Linked DNA regions of Prochlorococcus marinus str. MIT 0912. The protein of the gene in region 2 binds, or shares a complex with, the protein of the main gene of each other region. Links are inferred from orthologs where the notes say so. Each region holds a gene or a part of one and is shown on either strand. Other genes may lie near its edges.

What was found. The genes of interacting proteins can lie anywhere in the genome.
Region 1: the proteins of mnmG (region 2) and mnmE are in contact, whole or in part, in a solved structure (PDB 9HIP), measured with the Escherichia coli proteins. The link is inferred for Prochlorococcus marinus str. MIT 0912 from one-to-one orthologs.

The regions. Positions count from the first base shown.
Region 1 is NZ_CP114783.1:1,574,197-1,577,356, forward strand. What follows is about bases 311-3,160. They hold mnmE (tRNA uridine-5-carboxymethylaminomethyl(34) synthesis GTPase MnmE), read right to left. Parts: upstream 2,508-3,160; coding sequence 1,113-2,507; downstream 311-1,112. Other genes in these bases: nadC (carboxylating nicotinate-nucleotide diphosphorylase), read right to left, coding at 311-811; O5640_RS09060 (DUF2062 domain-containing protein), read left to right, coding at 2,578-3,033; O5640_RS09065 (RelA/SpoT family protein), read right to left, coding at 3,093-3,160. Also shown: more of nadC, read right to left, coding at 1-310. UniProt on the Escherichia coli protein: Exhibits a very high intrinsic GTPase hydrolysis rate. Involved in the addition of a carboxymethylaminomethyl (cmnm) group at the wobble position (U34) of certain tRNAs, forming tRNA-cmnm(5)s(2)U34.
Region 2 is NZ_CP114783.1:1,253,640-1,257,214, reverse strand. What follows is about bases 395-3,281. They hold mnmG (tRNA uridine-5-carboxymethylaminomethyl(34) synthesis enzyme MnmG), read right to left. Parts: upstream 2,880-3,281; coding sequence 909-2,879; downstream 395-908. Other genes in these bases: dnaB (replicative DNA helicase), read right to left, coding at 2,913-3,281; O5640_RS07350 (chorismate lyase), read right to left, coding at 395-903. Outside these bases: O5640_RS07355 (RNA helicase), read left to right, coding at 1-310; more of O5640_RS07350, read right to left, coding at 316-394; more of dnaB, read right to left, coding at 3,282-3,575. UniProt on the Escherichia coli protein: NAD-binding protein involved in the addition of a carboxymethylaminomethyl (cmnm) group at the wobble position (U34) of certain tRNAs, forming tRNA-cmnm(5)s(2)U34.

The DNA of each region.
Region 1 (3,160 bases), 320 kb from region 2 along the record:
TAGTTGAGATTAGATCAATACCTGTGAAAACATAGTCCGATAAATTATCTGGGTTGATTCCAGAAACTTCAATAACAATATTTTTTGAGATGTATGTGAAATCATTGGTTTTTGAAAGTTGACGTAATTCTGGCACTAATTTTGCTATCGCTGTGATAGACATTTCATCAAGTAAAACTCCATCAGCACCTGCCTCTACAGCTTCTTTCGCTTGGGAGGGAGTTTCTGCTTCGACTATTATTTTTTTTGTCCATGGAATAGTTTTTTTTAAGATTTTGATACTCTCTTTAATCCCCCGAGACCATTCAATATGATTTTCTTTCAACATGGCAGCATCATCTAATCCAAGTCTATGATTAATACCACCACCACAATGAAAAGCATATTTTTCAAATATTCTCAGACCTGGAGTCGTTTTACGGGTGTCTGCTAACTTCACATCGGATCCTGATAGTTTGGCTACTAGTAAAGCTGTTGATGTAGCAATACCAGAAAGATGCATGGCTACATTTAGAGTTATTCGCTCTCCTGCTACTAAAGAAGAGGATGAACCTTTTAATTCTAGAAGTCTTTGATTCTTTTTAAACTTCTGACCATCCTCTATTAGAAGTTGAATATCAACTTGGGGATCAATTTTTCTAAATATTAGTTTGACTAGATCTCCACCGCAAAAAGTCCCATCCTCTTTTGCTACCCAATGTGCTGATACACTTCTTTCGTTGAGGACAAATCTTGTGAGATCTCCATGACCGAGATCTTCCTCAATCCAGGTGTCTAATATTTTATGTAGCTTTGGTGAGCGAAGATCCACAATACAACAAATACATTCGTTACTATACCAATATTAAAACCATATATAAAAATATCTTTTTCTATATTTAAATTTTATCTACTTATTTTGTCTTAAAAGTTTTAAAAAATAGAAATCTTTTAATATTTTTTCTTTGAGATATGTGAACTATATGCTTTAATTAAATTACTATCAACTTTTTCGATCAAGTGGACGTTGTTCATAGTGTGAATATTATGGTTGCACTACTGATTGGAGGAGTTTGCTATTACTTATATTACATTTTTACAATCGATAATCAGTAGTAGATAAACACTGCTGATTACTTACCAATACAGAATTTCGAAAATATATTATCAAGTAAGCTTTCTGTTAAATCGTCTCCTGTTAGTTCTCCTAAATAATTAATAGCTTGTCTTAAATCAATCGTCCAGAAATCCCACGGTAGCTTTTCATCAAAAACTTTATTAATATTTTCTAGGGATTCCATCGTGGATTTCGCGAGGTCAAGTTGTCTTTCATTTAGAGCAATATGCAATCCATGCGTTTGAGAAGAACCACATATTTTTAGTATGTAACTAATTAGATCGCTTTCTCCATTTCCGGTTTTTGCACTCATAATCACTAGATTTTCTTTTTTTAATATATATTTTGGAACTTTTTTACAAGATTGGTTGTTCGTTAAATCAGATTTATTTCCAACAATTAAGAATGGAATATTTTTGGGCAATTGTTTTAGTATTGACTCATCCTCGCTAGTCCATCCTTTTGAATAATCAAAGATTAATATGATTAGATCAGCTTGAATTAAAGTTTTTTTAGTTCTAGAAATTCCAATATTTTCGATGATATTGTTAGTCTCTCTTAGACCTGCTGTATCAATAAAAGTTACTGGTATGCCCTCCAATACAATCTCACTTTCTAAAAGATCTCTTGTGGTTCCAGGTAAGTCAGTCACAATAGCTTTTTCTTGTTTACAAAGACTATTTAGTAAGGAGCTTTTTCCTACATTAGGCTTTCCGGTTAGTGCAACTTTTAAGCCCGAACGAACCCAAGATGCTCTTGTAGCATTATCAATTAGTTCAATTAGATCTTTTTTAATTGCGATAAGTTCATTCTGTACATGCTTTTCATCTAGAATTGGAAGATCTTCTTCAAAATCTATTCTTGCTTCAATTTCCGTTAGTTGCTCAATCAATCGTTTCCTAATTGATTGAATCGTAGTTTGAATATTTCCTTCAATTCCATTAATTGCAAGTTCTGCTGCTTTTCGACTTCTTGCTGATACCAGCTCACTAATTGATTCTGCTTGAGTGAGGCTAAGACGACCATTGAGCACGGCTCGTTGACTAAACTCACCTGGTTCTGCTCTTCGAACAGTTGGGATATTCAGAATTCTTTCAAGGATCTTTTGGACTGCAATGATTCCACCATGGCAATGAATTTCTACTACATCTTCACCTGTAAAGCTTCGTGGCCCTTTCATTATTAGTATTAAGACTTCATCGATAAATATTCTTTGATTTGCTTCTGTTACATGTCCGTACAGCACTTTGTGAGTGCTCCACTCGTGCGTTCCTGGAATATGAACAATAGTTTTAGTTATCTCAATAGCGGATGATCCAGAGATCCTAATGACAGCGATACTTCCTTGGCCGGGAGAAACAGCAGTCGCAATTGCAGCAATAGTATCTTCAGTAGGGGAAAACGAATTCATTAATCAATAATCACGCAATCTTCACTAAGATCAACTCTAGTTTCTTTTTTGGATCAAGATTTTTTAAAACATGAAAAAAATCTTCCTAAATCTAATACAAAGAATTCGTAAATTTATCTCTTGGCTCTGGAATCAGGAAGGTTCTCCCTCTATGAGAGCATTAGGACTGGGTGTGGGGATATTTAGTGGTTGCTTTCCATTCTTTGGTTTGCAAACCTTGATGGGTGTGTTTTTAGCAAAAATCTTCAAAGGAAACAGTATTTTGGCGGCTGTTGGAACCTGGATTAGCAACCCATTTACTTATGTTCCTCTTTATTATTTTAATTATAGACTGGGCTCATTAATACTCAATAAAGATAAAAATGTAGTAGATTTTAGCCATATCACTACAAATGAGTTGTGGTCTCAAGGTTGGTACTTGAGTTCTAGACTGATTCTGGGTTCGACATGTATGGGTCTTTTTGCGGGAGTAGTTGGTGGATTTGGTCTATATTTTTTACTCAAAAAACTCTCTAATAAAATTTAAAATGCTATATCTTAGATATCATTTATTTGTTATTAAAAATCTTTTGGATCAGGTAACAGTTAATTCATTCCTGTTCTAGCTATATCTAAGACATCAACCATTGAACGTATTTGATTGATAGTAATTT
Region 2 (3,575 bases):
TGACGATTGGTTGGATAATGCAGATTTAGATGATGAACCGTTTCAGGAAAGCATAAACAATATAAAAAGACCCTTAAGTGCGATTTCCTTAAGAGCCCCTAAAGCTTTACCACCTCAGATTGAAGAAAGGAGAAATAATTCAGATGAACTGGATGAATGGCCAGATGATCAATCTTTTAAATTAAATAAGTGGGAAAGAAAAGATAATTTAATTAAGCAAAATGCACCGGATTTCAACGATTCTTTTCTAGATGAACGAACTCCTCAAAAAAGAAAAAACATACCAAGATCTAGTCGAAGAAAGTACTGATTTTCTCAAAAAGCCTTCCTTGGTATTGGTCCTAGCCATTTTTCTAACTTTGGGCTAAAAACTTCTCTGATTACTGTTAATTCTTTTTGTTGACGAAAAAATCGGTAATGCCTGCTCCAAAAAGGACCTTCTTCATTGAATTCTAATTTCAGCCAATTGGCATTGACTAAACTCAATCCATCTACCTCTCTGAAAAGTTCTGAGCGACCTTGTGTGAGGCTTTTCCAGATAGGTTGATCCTTGTTGCGCAGATGTGTTTCTGCTTCTTGATAATTCCACCAGCTTTCAGCCCATGCCAGGGTTAAGTCTCCGCATGTCAGCCAAACTTGTCTTCGTATTAAGGGTGGTTCTAACTCATTGACTTCTTCTGGTACACCAATTTCATTATTATTTTCCATTGCCATAGAAATAACTTTTATGGCAACTTCATGACCTGTTAAGAGCTTGAGATGTCTTGTTGGGCTGCCGTCACCCAATAGCATTAACTGCCAAGCTCCAGAAAGCTTATAATTCCCTCTTCCTGAAAGAACACTTTCTTTCGATGCTTTCCAAATCACTTCAGGCGAGGGTAATTGAGATTGACGTGAATTCACTATTATTAATTTGTTATTTGAAGTGAGTCTTTTCTTTCATCTTTTTTCATTTGCTCGATTTTCAACCAAACGAGAAGTGCAGTTAGATCAGCTTTGCTCACGCCTGGAAGTTGAGCAGCATGTCCAAGGCTTTTGGGCTGAGAAATGGTTAATTTTTCCCTCGCTTCTTTAGATAGTGTTTCTATATTATTGTAGTTTAAATTTTTTGGTAATAACTTTTTACTTTGCTGTTTTATTTGATTTATTTGAGATTTTTGTCTTTCTAAATAACCACTATATTTAATATCTATCTCAACTCCTTCTTCAACATCTAAAGGAATACTTTGAGTTGTTAAATTATACTTAATTAAGTCTTTATAGTGAATATTTGTTCTTCTAAGAAAATTTGCTAGGGTTAATGATCCTTTTATCGGCGTTCCAGTTGTAGAATATATCTTCTTTGCACACTGATCACTTTCTTTAATTCGCTCTTTCTCTAGTCTTTCTTTCTCTTGAGTGATTAATTGTTGCTTAGCATTAAATATTTTCCATCTTCTTTCATCAATTAAACCTAATTTATAACCTAGTGGAGTCAACCTCCTATCAGCATTATCACCCCTTAGGATTAATCTATACTCACTTCTACTAGTTAATACTCTATATGGTTCTTTTAGATCTTTTGTAACTAAATCGTCAATCATAGTTCCTATATAACTACTTTCTCTTTCAAAAATAATTCCTTCTTTTTTGTTGACCAATCTTGCAGCATTTAAACCTGCTACTAAACCTTGAGCAGCAGCTTCTTCATATCCTGTTGTTCCATTTAGTTGACCTGCACTATATAAGCCACTTATTCTTTTTGTCTCTAATGTCGCTTCTAATTGTGTTGCTGGAATGTAGTCATATTCAACTGCATAAGCAGGTCTAAGCATTACGCATTTTGCTAAGCCTGGTAGAGTCCTTAAAAGTTCTAATTGTAAGTTTTCGGGAAGTCCAGTTGAAAAACCTTGTACATACATTTCTGGAGTATCTCTACCTTCGGGTTCCAAGAAGATTTGGTGTGAATCTTTATCAGCAAAACGTACAATTTTATCTTCAATAGATGGACAATATCTGGGACCTTTACTATCAATAAAACCTCCATAAATAGGTGTTAAATGAAGATTGTTTTTAATAAGTTGGTGAGTTTCTTGTGTTGTTCGAGTGATATGGCAACTCATTTGTTCTCCACTTTTCCACGACAGAGGATCAAAAGAAAAGAATTTATCTGAAGCATCGCTCAATTGCTCATCTAGGCAGTCAAGATCAATAGTTCGTCTATCGACGCGTGCAGGGGTTCCTGTTTTTAAACGATCAGTAGTAAAGCCTAACTTTTGCAATTCTTCAGTTAAGCCCTCAGAGGCTTGCTCACCTGCTCGACCTGCACTCATAGATTGATTCCCAATCCAAATTCTTCCTCCTAAAAAGGTTCCTGTTGTAAGTACAACTGCTTTGGCTTGAAAAACGCTTCCAAAATAGGTTTTAACTCCCTTTATAAATCCAATTCTCTCTTTCATGTCTCGTGTATTGTTTTCAATCTGATTGGGATAATGTTCGATTTCTAGTCCAGTAACCATTGCCTCTCTAATCTTTAAATTAGGGGTGTTTTGAAGGATTTTTAGCATTTCATGTGCATATAATCGCTTATCTGTTTGTGCTCTCAATGCTCTCACTGCAGGACCTCTGCTTGCGTTAAGGACCCTTTTTTGAAGAGCAGTTAAATCTGCTAATTTTCCAATTATTCCGCCTAAGGCATCAACTTCATGAACTAATTGACTTTTAGCTGGACCCCCGACAGCTGGGTTACAAGGTTGCCATGCAATTCGATCTAAATTAAGTGTAAATAAAGCAGTATTCAAACCTAATCTTGCTGAAGTCAGCGCAGCCTCGCAGCCTGCATGACCACCTCCGACAACGATTACGTCAAAACTTTCATTTGAAGATTGTTTAGTAATCATCTATTAAGCATTAGGACTTTAATTCTCGAACAATTAAGCAGCAAGATTTCTAAATCTAGTGAATTGGGGTTCAAAAAGTAATTTAACTGTTCCAACTGGCCCATTTCGGTGTTTTGTCACGATAACTTCTGTAATGCCTCTATCAGTAGTTTCTGGATTGTAATACTCATCCCTATAAATCATTAGAACCAAGTCCGCATCTTGTTCTATTGACCCAGATTCTCGTAGATCGCTTAGCATTGGTCTTTTATTGGTTCTTGATTCCACCCCTCTACTTAATTGAGATAAAGCGATGACAGGGACTTTAAGTTCTCTTGCCATACCTTTAAGACCTCGAGTGATTCTTGAGATTTCTTGAACTCGATTATCGGGTGAAGTACCTTCCATTAGTTGTAGATAATCAATAACAATTAGTCCAAGCTCTTTACCTTGTTCAGCAATGAGACGACGACATAAGGACCTCATCTCAAGAACACTTGAATTTGGTTTGTCGTCAATAAAGATTGGTAATTGACCAAGTGTATTAATACCTTGACCAAGTAATGGCCATTCATCTTGTTGCAACCGTCCTGTTCTTAATCGACTGCTTTCAATACCTACCTCGCTTGATAGCAGCCTGTAAGTTAGTTGCTCTTTACTCATCTCTAGACTGAATACACAAACAGGTAGGTCATGCAGTTGCGCTACGTTTTTAGC